DNA from 2 places in the Micromonospora sp. NPDC049366 genome. Region 1 is predicted to be linked to the other one. Evidence: riboswitches for the same ligand, from Rfam matches in the RefSeq annotation. Region 1 holds a riboswitch; the other holds the start of a gene.
What was found. Region 1 has a riboswitch for cyclic di-AMP ahead of ACIBTV_RS17685 (NlpC/P60 family protein). Riboswitches for the same ligand answer to the same signal wherever they lie in the genome.

Region 1 (7,241 bases):
CCACCCTCCGGAGAGCGGGCCGGCTCCGGGGCCGCCATAACGCGCGGACCGGCAGACTTCGTACGGACGCTGGCGGCCCCGGTGACGGTCTGCTCGGCAAGGGAATGTCGGAGACGATGGCAGCAAAGTCGTACCGGCTGCTTCGGGCCGTACTGATGACGGCGGTCAACGAGGATGAGTTGCTACGCAGGAATCCGTGCCGGATTCCGGGCGCGGATCAGGAAAAGGCAGCGGAGCGACCGGTGCTCGCGCTCGCCCAGGTGCTCAAGCTTGCGGAGTCGATGAATGAGCGGTACCGCGCCCTGGTCCTGGTGACCACGTTCGCCTGCCTGCGCTGGGGTGAGGTGTCGGCGCTACAACGACAGGACATTGACACGGACGCCGGGGTGGTCCGCGTTCGGCAGACCTTCACGGAGGTGCGTGGCGTCGGGATGGTCCTGGGGCCGCCGAAGTCCCGTGCTGGTCGGCGCGTCGTCTCTGTCCCTGCGGCGATCCTGCCGGCCCTGCGTGAGCACCTCGCGGCGTTCGTTGACGACAACCCGGAGGACAAGGCGAAGGCCAAGGGCAAGAAGGCCGGTAAGAAGCGTGGCTAGTGGCCCGTGGATGGCCCATCGGGCGCTGGCGGTCCCGGGAACATCGAAGGCCCTGGCTGGGACTGTCGTCCTGGCCAGGGCCTTTCGGTTGGAGCGGGTGACGGGAATCGAACCCGCACTGTCAGCTTGGGAAGCTGATGTTCTGCCATTGAACTACACCCGCAAGCGGCACCACTGTACCTGAGTCACGTGCGCGGTGCACCCAGGTACCCCCTCGGCGGCGCGCCGTCGGGGCACGGCCCGCCACCGCCGGCCCGGAGGGGCCCGGGATGACTCCGGCCGCCCGCCGCGCCGGCTCCATCCCCAGCTCACGCCCGACACGGAGGAAGTTTCCGCCGCGCAACATATGGCCATTCTCAAATTCATCGATCGGTTGTAACGTCTGCCACACGTTCTCAGCCTTGGCGTGACACACCCCCGGTCGCGCCGGAGAAAGAGGTGGACCATGGGACTTCGTCCCCACCTGTCGACCCGGCGCGCCGCCGGTGTCGCGTCGACGACCCTCGCGCTGCTGCTCAGCACCGCCGCGGCGGGCGTCGTTCCGGCCGCGGCGGCCGGGTCCGCCGCCCCGGGCGGCACCTGTGTGGAACCTGCCGACGTCCACGCGGACGCCCGCGTCAAGCCGGGCGGCGCCGCCAAGCACGAACCCAACGAGCTCACCGCCGCCCAGGTCCGGGACCGAGAGGCCGATCTGGCCGCCGCACTGCGTGAGCGCAGCATCGCCCGGGCCGGCGCGGCCCCGCTGGCCGCCATCACCATCCCGGTGATCGTCCACGTGATCCAGGAGAACAGCACCCGCGCCGGGGGCAACATCCCCGACTCGATGATCAACTCACAGATCGCCGTGCTCAACCAGGCCTATGCCGGGGGGACCGGTGGCGCCCCCACCGCCTTCGGATTCCAGCTCACGAAGATCAACCGAGTGACCAACCCGGCCTGGTACCCGATCGTGTACGGCTCCTCCGCCGAGCGGCAGATGAAGGCGAGCCTCCGCGAGGGCGGCAAGAACACGCTCAACATCTACCTGGGCGAACTGAGCGACGACCTGCTCGGCTGGGCGACCTTCCCGCAGCGGAAGCTGAGCAACTCCGACGGCGTCGTCGTGCTGGGCGAATCGCTGCCGGGCGGCACCTCGACCAACTACAACCAGGGCGACACGGGCACCCACGAGGTGGGCCACTGGCTGAACCTCTACCACACCTTCCAGGGCGGCTGCGGCGGCCAGGGCGACAGCGTCAGCGACACCCCGGCCGAGGCGTCGCCCGCCTACCATTGCCCGACCGGTCGGGACACCTGCACCGCGACCGGCCTCGACCCGATCACCAACTTCATGGACTACACGTACGACTCGTGCATGTACCAGTTCACCCCCGGACAGGCGAGCCGCATGCTGACCGCGTGGAACGCCTACCGCGCGGCGTAGCGTCCCACCCCGTACCGCCGGTGCCGGCCCCGCCGCGACGGGGCCGGCACCGGCGTCTTGCTCCCCAGGACGCGCGTTCAGGCGGCGGACGGATGGACGTCACGCACCCGGTCGGGGCGGGCCGGGCGGGGCTGCGGCCGGACCGGCGTCGGCGCCGGCTGGTCGGTGGCGTGCGGGTCGGTGGCGTGCGGGTCGAGCCAGACCTGGACGGCGGGGCGGCCGTGGCCCTCGCCGGGCCCGCCGGCGCTGCCCGAGTCGCGTCGCGCGAGCATCGCCACGTCGACGCTGAACTCGAAGAGCCGCCAGTCGACCTGCGGGGCGGCGTTGGCGCTGGCCGCCAGCCGGGCCACGCGGGCCTGATCGGTCACCGGCCAGGCGTGCCCGGCGACGTAGGCCTCGTCGTCGCTCTCCTCCGGCGGGAAGGAGTGCAGCGCGTAGCGGCCGTCGCGCTCCAGGTCACGCCGCTTCGGCGAGTCGATGATGAAGCAGAAGAGCCCCTCGTCGGTGATCACCGGCGACACCGGGTGCACCCGGGGCCCACCGTCGGCACGGACCGTGGCCAGGTAGCCGAAGCCCGGACCGTACTGCTGCAGGAGAACGCGGATCCCGTCGGCGAGTCGGGGCTCGTCAGCGGCGAATTCGGACCAGGAAGCCATGCCGGCATTCTATCGAACAAATGTACGAGAAGGCGACCGCGACGCGCAGGTCAACGCGGCGCCTCGCTATGGTGGTCCGATGCTGCTCTCCGACCGCGACCTGGTCACCGAGATCAAGGCCGGCACGCTCGGACTGGACCCGTTCGAACCCACCCTGGTGCAGCCGTCGAGCATCGACGTACGCCTGGACCGGCTCTTCCGGGTCTTCAACAACCACCTCTACACGCACATCGATCCAGCCATCCAGCAGGACGACCTGACCTCGGTGGTGGAGGTGCCCGACGGGGAGCCATTCGTGCTGCACCCCGGGGAGTTCGTGCTCGCCTCCACGCTCGAGGTGATCTCGCTGGGTGACCAGCTCGCCGGTCGGCTGGAGGGCAAGTCCAGCCTCGGCCGGCTCGGCCTGCTCACCCACTCGACCGCCGGCTTCATCGACCCGGGCTTCTCCGGGCACGTGACGCTGGAGCTGTCGAACGTGGCGAACCTGCCGATCACGCTCTGGCCGGGCATGAAGATCGGCCAGCTCTGCATCTTCCGGCTCTCCTCACCCGCCGAGCACCCGTACGGCTCGGCCGTCTACGGCTCGCGCTACCAGGGGCAGCGCGGTCCGACGCCGAGCCGCTCCTGGCAGAGCTGGCGTACCTGGCCGACCCGCTGACGCACCTGACGACGAAGGGCCCGCTCCGACGAACGGAGCGGGCCTTTCTCGCGGTACGGGTCAGCCGGGTCGGCCGTAGCTGTGGATCGGGCCGTCGTCGACCTTCTTCATCTTGATCGGTACGCCGGCCTGCGAGGCGTGGACCACCCAGCCGCCGCCGACGTACATGCCGACGTGGTGGATGTCGCTGTAGTAGAACACCAGGTCACCGGGGCGCAGGTCGGCCCGGCTGACGTTCTTGGTCACCCGGCTCTGCTGCGCGGCGTTGTGCGGCAGCGAGACCCCGGCCTTCGCCCACGCGGCGAGCATCAGACCCGAGCAGTCGTACGAGTCGGGGCCCTCGGCTCCCCAGACGTAGGGCTTGCCGATCTGGGCGCAGGCGAACTTGACCGCGATTCCCGCCCCGCCGCCCGGGTAGGTGGCCGGGCAGGGCGCCGGCCGCAGCGAGCCGCCGCCACCGTTGCCGTACACCTTGATCCGCAGCTTCTGCAGCCGGTCGATCTCGGCGTTGATCTGCTTCTTCTTCGCGGCGAGCTGGGCTTCGGTGCGGGTGAGCTGCGCGACCATCTCGTCCAGCGGCGCCTTCTGCCGGGCCAACTCGTCGCGCAGGTCGGCGACCTGGCGGACATCCTGCTGCTGGTTGTACGCGAAGCGGTCGAGCAGCTCCAACTGGCCGACCACCTCACCCGGGCTGTGGCTGCCGAGCACGGCGTTGATGGTGGAGACGTTCTCGCCCTTGTAGGCGCGGACGGCGAGAGCGCTCACCTTGTTCATGGCCTCGTCGACCTGGGTCTGGAGGGGCTTGATCCGGCCGGCCAGCGCGTCGGCCTGCTTGCGCTTGGCCGCCAACTCGATGCGGGTGGCGTTGTGCTTCTCGATGATGGGTTCGAGCTTGTTCCAGTCCTCGTCGATCTGGCGCTCGATCTCGGCCACCGACGGGTCGGCGTGGGCCGCGGTCGCGCCACCGGTCAGGACGACGGTGACGCCGATCAGGGCGGCGAGGGCGGTGGTGAAACGGGACCAGCGTGGGCGCGGCGCAGCCGTCGGGTGACCGGCTGTCGCCGGCCAGGCGGACGGACGCCGCGGGGCATGGTGGGCCACCGGGCTCCGGACTCCTTCTTCCCTGCCCGCCTACCGGGTTAGCTGACGGGTTCGGGCGGGAAGGTGGACGCCCTACCGCAGTGACTGCGGATTCACCCCAGACGAACCTGGGTCCCCGGCTCGCTCGGCGAGCGACTCGGCGGTGTCGGACCGTTACCGCCCGGGATGGACGGACCTGCTACCGGGCCGACGAATGACCAGAGTAGAGACGGTTGTTACCGATCCGCAACCCATGGGGCCGTGACACTCCGTGCCGATCGTCGAGGCGACGGGACCCCGACCCGGCAACGTGAAGGTTTTCTACCAAGAATGCCGATAGACGGAAGGCTATTGACGTACCGGTGGTGGCGGAGTGAAGGTGGGCCCACGTCACCCGTCCGACCCGGGGGGTCAGATGCCCGCTTCAGTCCTGACCAGAAGCAGAAACACCCTGCTCGCCGCCGCGCTGGTCGCCGCGACGACCGCGCCGATCGGCGGTGGCCCGGCCGCCGCCGCACCGACCGACGACCGCCAGCGGCAGTACGCCACCGCGGCGACCGAGTACGGCGTACCGGAGGAGATCCTGCTCGGTGTCTCCTACCTGGAGTCCCGCTGGGACACCCACGCCGGCACACCGAGTACGGGCGGCGGCTACGGTCCGTTGCACCTCACCGACGCCGCCTCCGTCGCGTCCCCACCCACCGCCGCCCACGTCGACCCGGACGAGGACCCGCGCGGTGACGACGCACGACCGCTGACCGTCCAGGCGCCCCAGGCCGGCGGCCCGACCCACGACGCCCCGGCGGCCGCCGCGCTGTCGACCCTGCGGGCCGCCGCCACGCTCACCGGCGCCACGCCCGAGCGCCTGCGCACCGACCCGGCGGCCAACATCCGCGGTGGCGCCGCGCTGCTCGCCGCGTACCAGAGGGAATTGGGTGGCCCGGTCGGCGCCGGCACCGACCCGGCGGCCTGGTACGCCGCGGTCGCCCGCTACTCCGGCGCGGACCGGGAGGACACCGCGGCCGCCTTCGCCGACGAGGTGTACGCGCAGATCCGGTCCGGCGCGAGCCGGCGCACCGACGACGGGCACCAGGTCACGCTCGCCCCGCGGGCCGTCGACCCGGACACCGGTGCCCTGCACCGGCTGGGTCTGCGCCCCGGCGACCGGCCCGACGGGCTGGAGTGCCCGGTCGGCCTGGGCTGCGAGTGGATCCCGGCGCCCTACGAGCAGTACGGCCCCGGCGCCGGCGACTACGGCAACCACGACCTGGGCAACCGGCCCGCGCAGCAGAAGATCGAGTACATCGTCATCCACGACACCGAGGGCTACTACGGCCCGAGCGTCGACCTGGTGAAGCGGGCCGACTACCTCGGCTGGCACTACACGCTGCGCTCCGTCGACGGGCACGTCGCGCAGCACGTGAAGACGAAGGACGTCGGCTGGCAGGCCGGCAACTGGTACGTCAACGCCAAGTCCGTCGGCATCGAACACGAAGGCTTCGCCGGGCACGGCACCTGGTACACCGAGGCGATGTACCGCACGTCGGCGAAGCTGGTGCGCTACCTGGCGCTGCGGCTCGGCATCCCGTTGGACCGGCAGCACATCATCGGGCACGACAACGTTCCCGGAACCGTCGCGTCCACCGTCGCCGGCATGCACTGGGACCCGGGCCCGTACTGGGACTGGTCGCACTACTTCGACCTGCTCCGGGCACCGTTCCGCGGCACCGGCACGGCACGGACCGGTCTGGTGACCATCGACCCGGACGTCGCCGCCAACCGGCCCGCCTTCGTCGGCTGCAACCAGCAGCCGCCCGGCGTGCCGACCCCGCCGCCGCCCGCGCAGCCGTGCCCGCTGCGCGGCTCCTCCGCGGTGATCCTGCACAGCGCGCCCAGCCACGACGCCCCACTCGTCAACGACCTCGGCACGCGGCCCGACGGCACGCCGAACACCATGTACATCTCCGACCACGGCGCCCGCGCCTCGGTTGGCCAGACGTACGCGGTGGCCGAGGTGCGCGGCGATTGGACGGCGATCTGGTATCTCGGCCAGAAGGCGTGGTTCCACAACCCAGCCTCGGCGCGCAGCGCCAAGTGGGCCACCGGCCTCGTGGTGACCCCGAAACCGGGGAAGGCCACCATCCCGGTCTACGGGCGGGCCTACCCGGAGCAGGCCGCCTACCCGGCCGGCGTCCCCTACCAGGCGATCTCGCCGCTGCAGTACACCCTGGCGGCCGGACAGCGGTACGCGCTCGGCGGGATCGTGCCGAGCGAGTACTACCGCGCGGTCACGTTCGACGGCTCGTCAGCGGGCGACTGGACCGTCATCCGAGGTGAGCTGCGTTACGCGCAGATCCAGTTCGGCCACCGCATCATGTACGTCAACCTGGACGACGTGCGGATCCTGCCGTCGCCGATCGGCGCGCCGAGGTAGCCGCCCGCGCTCGACGAGGAAGGCCCCCGGTCGCGTGGACCGGGGGCCTTCTCGTGGATCGTGAACGGGTCAGGTGACCCGGACGAAACCGGCGAGCGGCTGTGTGCTGATGCTCGACACCTGGACGGGCTTCCCGGTCCGTGGTGCGTGCACCATCAGGCCATTGCCGAGATAGAGGCCGACGTGATGCAGATCACTGCCGAAGAAGACGAGGTCACCCGGTCTCGCCTCGGAGCGGGAGACCTTCCGGCCTTCGTTCCACTGTGCGCCCGTGAAGTGGGTGAGCGAGATGCCCGCCGCCTTGTAGGCGTACTGGGTCAGGCCGGAGCAGTCGAACGAGTTCGGGCCGGTGGCGCCCCACACGTACGGGTCACCGACCTGGGCGCAGGCCGTGTTG
Region 2 (7,241 bases), on a different contig from region 1:
GGGCGCGCCGTCCGGGTGCACGTGCAGGTACGCGAGGTCGCCCTGGCGCAGGGCCACCAGGTGGCCGTACGCGCCGAGGTAGGGCTCCAGGTCGGTGACCGGCGCGCCGTCGCGGCTGACAGTCAGCGTGAGCTGGGCGGTGCGGCCGGGCTGCGGGCTGCCCGCCAGGGTGACGGTGTAGCCGTCGACCGTGGTGCTGGTGGCGGGCGGTGGCAGCGGCCGGTCGGTGAGCGCACCGGGCACGGTGACGTCGACACCGAGCGTCAGCGGCTCGCCGCCGGTGGGGGTGAAGTCGGCGAAGGCCCGCCACACGCCGGGCCCGCCGAACGGGGCGGCCACCCGCCAGGTGCCGTCCGGATCCTGCTCGGGGTGCACGTGTCGGAAGCCGGAGAGGTCCCGGCGCGCCACGATGAGGTGCATGCGCCTGTCGTGTGCCACGTCGTACGCGGTGACAGGGCCGCCGTCGGGGCCGGCGATCCGGAAGGCGAACTCGCCGGATGGGGCGGTCACCGGCACGAGCGTGTAGCCCCGGTCGGAGACGAGCAGGCCACCGGGGAGGCGCCCGGAGGCGCCCGCCTCGGTGCCGTGCCCGGTGTCACCGTGCCCGGCCATGGTGTCGTCGTGGCGGGATTCGGCGGCGGGGGTGACGGGGCCGGCCACCTGACCGACCCCGTAGGCCGCGCCGAACACCGCCGCGAGCCCGAGCGCGAACCCGCTCAGCTTCATCGCGGTGTTCATCCTGGCGGCTCCGATCCCGATCAGGCGTCGACGAGTTCGTAGCCGGCCTCGTCGACGGCCGCCCGCACGGACGCGACGTCCAGCGGGGTCTCGCTGTCGACGGTGACCTGCCCGCTCGACAGCTCGACCCGCACGTCCCGGACGCCCGGGATCGCGCCGACCTCGGCGCTGACCGCGCTCACGCAGTGTCCGCAGGTCATGCCCTGCACCTGGTATGTCGTGGTGACCATCCGACCGCTCCTTCCGCCGCCTCGAACAATACCCCCCAGGGGTAATACGAGGACGGACTCCCGCCCCCGAGGCTTACCTGTACCGGGTGGGGGTATCCGGCACGATAGGACCGTACCATACCCCCGGGGGGTAGGCTATCCTTGTCCGCATGACCGCACCCACGCCCATCCGCGGATACACCGCCAGCAAGGATCAGCTGCTCGCGCGGCTCCGCCGCGTGGAGGGACAGGTCCGCGGCGTCGAGAAGATGGTCGACGAGGACCGCTACTGCATCGACGTGCTCACCCAGATCTCCGCGATCCAGGCCGCCCTGGACAAGGTCGCGCTCGGCCTGCTCGACGGACACGCCCGGCACTGTATGCACGAGGGCGCCGCCGAGGGCCGCGCCGACGAGATGGCCACCGAGATGATGGCCGCCGTCGGCCGCCTCATGAAGCGCGGCTGACCTCAGCGGCCGGCTCCAGGCGCACCCGCCGCAGCAGCTGCGCGTTCAGCGCGACCACGATGGTCGACGCGGACATCAGCACCGCCGCGACCGGAGGGCTCAGGGTCACACCCACCGGGGCGAGCACCCCGGCCGCCAGCGGCAGCGCGACCACGTTGTAACCCGCGGCCCAGCCGAGGTTCTGAAGCATCTTCCGGTACGACGCCCGGGAGAGCCGCACCACCGCGGCGACCCCCCGCGGGTCCGACGAGGCGAGCACCACCCCGGCCGACTCGATCGCCACGTCCGTGCCGGCGCCGATGGCGATGCCCACGTCGGCCCGGGCCAGCGCCGGGGCGTCGTTCACACCGTCGCCGACCATCGCCACCGTCAGCCCGCGCCGACGCAGCGCGGTGACCCGCCCGTCCTTCTCCTCCGGCAGCACCTCGGCGAAGACCTCGTCGCCGGGGCGGAAGCCGAGGTCGGCGGCGACCGCGTCGGCCACGGCCCGGGAGTCGCCGGTGATCATCGCGATCGTACGCACGCCCTGGTCACGCAGCTCGGCGATCGCCTGGCGCGCCTCCGGGCGCACCTCGTCGCTCAACGCGAGCGCGCCCAGCACGGTCGCCGGTAGCCGGACCAGGTACAGCACTCCGGCGCCCCGGGCGCTCCACCGGTCGACCGCCGGGGTCAGCTCGTCGGGAGGACGCGCCGCCAACTCGCGCAGCAGAGCGGGACCACCCACCGCGTACTCCGTACCGTCGACGGTCGCCTGCACGCCGCGGCCCGGCAGCGACCGGAAACCGCTCGCCCGCGCGGCGCCGCCCGGCCCCGCCGCCGCCACGACGGCCCGGGCCAGCGGGTGTTCGCTGTCGGACTCCACACCGGCGGTCAGCCGCAGCAGCTCGTCCCGGTCGACGCCGGACGCCGGGGCCAGCTCGGTGACCACGTGCCCGCCCCGGGTCAACGTCCCGGTCTTGTCGAACAGGACGGCGTCGACGGTCCGCATCCGCTCAAGCGCCAGCCGGTCCTTCACCAGGATCCCGGAGCGCCCGGCGAGCGCCGTGCTCAGCGCGATCACCAGGGGGATGGCCAGCCCGAGTGCGTGCGGGCAGGCGATGACCAGGACCGTCACGGCACGGACCACCGCCTCGTCGACCCGGCCGAGCAGCGTCCAGACCAGCACCGTGGCCACGGCGGTGCCCGTGGCCACGTAGAAGAGCGCGGCCGCGAACCGGTCGGCGAGCAGCTGGGCGCGCCCGCTGGACCGTTGCGCCTCGGCGACCATCCGCTGGATGCCGGCGAGCGTCGTGCCCGAACCCACCGCCTCGACCCGGACCCGGAGCGCGGAGTCGGTGGCCACGGTGCCGGCGACGACCCGGTCCCCGGCCGACCGGGGCACCGGACGGGACTCCCCGGTGATCATCGATTCGTCGAGCTCGGCCGCGCCGTCGGTCACCCGGCCGTCGGCGGGCACCCGGCCGCCCGGGCGGACCAGCACCACGTCCCCGATCCGCAGTTCGGCAACCGGGACCGGCTCCGGCCGACCATCCCCGCCGACCCGCTCGGCCCGGTCGGGCAGGAGCGCGGCGAGCGCCGCCAACGCCCCCCGGGCCTGCCCGATCGCCCGCATCTCCTGCCAGTGACCGAGGAGCATGATGGTGACCAGCGCGGCCAACTCCCACCAGAAGTCCAGGTCGAAGGCGCCGATGCCGGTGGCCAGCGATGCCACGTACGCGACGGTGATCGCCATCGTGACCAGCAGCATCATGCCGGGCGTGCGGTCGCGCAGCTCGCGGAGCGCGCCGGCCAGGAACGGCCAGCCACCCCACCAGAACACCACCGACCCGAGCACCGGACCGACCCAGGACCGGCCGGGGAACGCCAGCTCGTAGCCGAACCAGGCCATCACCATGTGGCTGGTGACCACGACCGGCACGGTGAGCACCAGGCAGAGCCAGAACCGCCGCCGGAACATCTCCGGGTCGTGCCCGGCGTGCCGGTCGTGCCCGCGATGCCCGCCGCCGTGCCCGGGTTCGCCGCCGTCCTCCCCGCCGTGCCCGCGACCGCCACCGCGCCCCTCGTGGCCGGAGCGGCCCGAGTGGTCGGGGTGGCCGAGCGGTGGGTCGGGGTCGTGCGGGTGCATGGACATGACTCCACCATGCCCGCCGGCGGTGCCCGGGGGGTGCCGTCCCGCCGACGCGACCCTCCGACACCGAGCGCAGGACAGGCATCGGCGCGCGAGCCTGGTTAGCATTCCGAACGATGGCTCTCCCGACTCGGCACCGCCCGGCCCGGCCCTACCGCCGGTTGCCGTCCGCCCCCGGCGGCCGGCCGGGCAACCCGGTCACGGTCCGCGATCACTCCGCCATCACAGGTCACCGCCCCGCGCCGGCCCGGACGATCGTCCGGCGCCGCTGAACCGATCGCCCCGCCGGTACGTACCCCGCCCCGGATTCGTTGGGAGACTCGCATTGGGTGCCGACCACAGCCGTCCCGCACCGTCCACCCCGCCGCGGGTGCGACGGATCCTCGTCGCGACGGTGGTCCCGCTCGTCCTCGCCACGGTGGTCGCCGCACTGCTGCTCTGGCCGTGGAACGCGCCGGAGCCGGCGGACGGCTCCGACGTGCCGAGGTACCACGGCACGGTCACCCGGGTCGTCTCGGAGCCGTGTCCGCCCGCCCCGCCCACCCCGGAGGGCACACCGGGGACGGGCTCACCCGGCGTGTGCGGCACGGTCGGGGTGAAGGTGGAGGACGGCCCGGCGGCGGGTCGACAGGTGGAGGCCCCGATCCCGGACGGCCCGGGCGCGCCGACCGTGGCGGTCGGCGACGAGATCATCCTGGTCGAGCTGACCGACCCGGCCGACCCGTCGGCGAGCAGCTGGAACATCGCCGAGCACCAGCGCGGCAAGCCGCTGCTGTGGCTGGCCGTCGTCTTCGCCGCCGCGATCGTCGCCTTCGGGCGGTGGCGGGGCGTGGCCGCGCTCGCCGGCCTGGCCGCGAGCTTCGCCATCCTGCTCGGCTTCGTGCTCCCCGGCATCAGCGCCGGCAGCCCGCCCCTGCTGGTCGCGGTGGTCGGCGCCGCGCTGATCATGTTCGTGGTGCTGTACCTGACGCACGGGGTCACGGCCCAGACCTCGGTGGCGGTGCTCGGCACGCTGGGCAGCTTGGTGCTGACCGGAGTGCTCGGCACCATCGCCACCGCGGCCACCCACCTGACCGGCTTCGGCAGCGAGGACGCCACCACCCTGTCAATGTTCCAGGCCGACGTCGACCTGCACGGCCTCCTGCTCGCCGGCATCATCATCGGCTCACTGGGCGTGCTCGACGACGTCACCGTCACCCAGGCGGCCACGGTCACCGAGTTGGCGCACGCCAACCCGGGGCTGTCCCGGCTCCAGCTGTACCGCGCGGCGACCCGGGTCGGCCGCGCGCACATCGCGTCGACGGTGAACACGATCGTGCTGGCGTACGCCGGCGCCTCGCTGCCGCTGCTGCTCCTGCTGACCGCCGACTCACGCGGGGCGGCCCAGATCCTCACCAGCGAGTTCCTGGCCCAGGAGATCGTACGCAGCGCGGTCGCCACGCTCGGCCTGATCGCCGCCGTCCCGCTGACCACCGCACTGGCGGCCCTGGTGACCACGGCCGGTCGTCACGGCGCGGCGGACCGTGACGCGGGCCCGCCCGCACCGACGCCACCACCTCCGGCCGCCCGGCCGGCACCGGACCGGGCCGAGGCGCTGGAGGCACTGAGCGCCGGCCGGCACGGCCGGACGCTCGACCCGGACCCACCCCTCGCCGCCCGCCCGGGGCGGCCCGAACCGGACAGGAGAACGGACAGCGCATGGTGACACTCCGCAGCGTGACGGCGCGGGTGGGGCGAGCTGACGACCCGGTCACTGATCACACAGCGCAATGCCGAAATGACGCTTTTAGTCGGCATCCGGACGTAGATCCCCCGGAGGACTCTCGGGTAACCTCGCTGCCGGTCACCGATGAAGGCGCGCAGCGGCGCGTGCGGTGCCACCGCCCAATCGCCACCCGGCGAACCGGGAACCCAGGTACCCGGGGTGAATCCGCGCGAGCGGTAGGGGCCACTTCCGCCCCGAACCCGTCAGCTAACCCGGTCGGCGGTCGACGGAAGGGAACACTGTGACGGCACCCCTACGCCGCTGGTTGACGCCTGTGGCGGCCGTGTTGGCCGCGTTGGCCGTGCTCGCCGGGCCCCTCCCGGCATCGGCCGCGCCGAACCCCTCCACCCCCTCGGGGCACGAGGAGGACGCCGAGCCCAAGCTCCTCACCGACGTGATCGAGCAGACCAACCGGAACTACACGGCGGCCAAGGCGAAGCTGGAGAAGTCCAAGACGCGCCAGGCGGAGCTGGCCCTCGAGGTGAAGCGCGCCCAGGACGAGCTGGACGCGCTGGCCCCGCAGGTCAGCGAGATCGCCGCTCAGTCCTACCGGACCGGGCGCATCGGCGCGATGGCCATGCTCCTGGAGAGCAACAGCCCCGACTCCTTCGTGCAGCGGGCCACCGGGCTGGACGAGCTCAACCTGGTCAACTCCCAGAAGTTGGCCGAGGTCAACGCGGTGAAGAGGCGCGCTGAGCTGGCCAAGCTCGCCATCGACGCGGAGGTCGGCGAGCAGCAGAAGCAGACCGCCATCATGGCCAAGCAGAAGCGCGACGCGGACAAGGCGCTGGCCCTGGTCGGCGGGAAGGGCTTCACCGGTGGCCTGGTCTCGGCCACCTCACCCGTCGCCCGGGTCGCCCCCGGCCGGGACGCGGACGGTGACTGGAAGCCCGAGTCCTGCAGCGAGAACGACCCGACGACCTCGGGGTGCATCACCCCGCGCACGCTCCACGCGTACAAGGAGGTCAAGCGAGCCGGCTTCAACCGGTTCGTCGGCTGCTACCGCTCCGGTGGGCCGTGGGAGCACCCGAAGGGCCGGGCCTGTGACTGGTCGTTGCAGAAGAGCGGCTTCGCGCCGTGGCACAACGACGACACCCGCATGTACGGCAACAACCTCGCCGCGTTCCTGATTCGCAACGCCGACCGACTCGGCATCTACTACGTGATCTGGAACAGGCAGATCTGGTTCCCGGCGACCGGCTGGAAGTCGTACAGCGGACCGTCGAACCACACCGACCACGTACACATGTCGCTGCTGTAGCGACGACAGGTGGCATGCGAAGGGGCCGCTCCGCGCGTCGCGGGGCGGCCCCTTCGTCGTACGTCCAGGAGGGCCGGGTCAGGCGGCGGCGCGTGCCGTGCCGGCCGGCACGGAGGCGACCTCGCGTACCTCGCCGGCCGCCAGCCGGTAGGACATGCCGACCACCGCGCACCGCCCGGCGGCCACCTCGGCGGCGAGCACCGGCGAGTTGCCGAGCAGGGCCTCGACGGTCTGCGCGATGTGGATGTCGACGATGCCGTTGATGTCGTCCACCCCGGCGGCCGCGGCCCGGCGCAGGCTGGGCACGACGGCGTCGACCACGGCTGCCAGGTGCCCCGGCGGCGTCGAGTCGGTGGCGACCGAGTCCCGGGCGGCCTGCACCGCTCCGCAGGAGTCGTGCCCGAGCACCACCACCAGCGGCGCGCCCAGCACGGTGACCGCGTATTCGACGCTGCCCAGCACCTCGGGCCCCGTCGTGTGGCCGGCGGTGCGGACCACGAAGAGGTCCCCGAGCCCCCGGTCGAAGATGATCTCGGCGGCGAGCCGGGAGTCGGCGCACCCGACGATCACCGCGAACGGGTGCTGCTCGGAAGCGACGGCGGCCCGGCGGCCGGCGTCCTGATTCGGATGGTGCGGGACACCGGTGACGAACCGCTGGTTGCCCGCCCGCAGC

Region 2: it holds a riboswitch for cyclic di-AMP, as region 1 does, so the genes downstream of both, ACIBTV_RS07490 (coiled-coil domain-containing protein) here and ACIBTV_RS17685 (NlpC/P60 family protein) in region 1, are expected to answer to the same signal.

Annotation. Positions count from the first base shown of each region.
Region 1 covers NZ_JBITMV010000011.1:178,215-185,455, reverse strand. The annotation lists gene ACIBTV_RS17710 (hypothetical protein) at 117-593, shown strand; tRNA gene ACIBTV_RS17705 (tRNA-Gly) at 683-756, opposite strand; gene ACIBTV_RS17700 (zinc metalloprotease) at 1,039-2,016, shown strand; gene ACIBTV_RS17695 (pyridoxamine 5'-phosphate oxidase family protein) at 2,094-2,672, opposite strand; gene dcd (dCTP deaminase) at 2,752-3,330, shown strand; gene ACIBTV_RS17685 (NlpC/P60 family protein) at 3,391-4,431, opposite strand; cyclic di-AMP (ydaO/yuaA leader) riboswitch at 4,444-4,583, opposite strand; gene ACIBTV_RS17680 (N-acetylmuramoyl-L-alanine amidase) at 4,826-6,844, shown strand; gene ACIBTV_RS17675 (NlpC/P60 family protein) at 6,914-7,241, opposite strand, start outside.
Region 2 covers NZ_JBITMV010000003.1:319,957-327,197, reverse strand. The annotation lists gene ACIBTV_RS07515 (hypothetical protein) at 1-738, opposite strand, end outside; gene ACIBTV_RS07510 (heavy-metal-associated domain-containing protein) at 759-968, opposite strand; gene ACIBTV_RS07505 (metal-sensitive transcriptional regulator) at 1,118-1,414, shown strand; gene ACIBTV_RS07500 (heavy metal translocating P-type ATPase) at 1,398-3,545, opposite strand; gene ACIBTV_RS07495 (YibE/F family protein) at 3,868-5,247, shown strand; cyclic di-AMP (ydaO/yuaA leader) riboswitch at 5,414-5,544, shown strand; gene ACIBTV_RS07490 (coiled-coil domain-containing protein) at 5,549-6,568, shown strand; gene ACIBTV_RS07485 (carbonic anhydrase) at 6,647-7,241, opposite strand, start outside.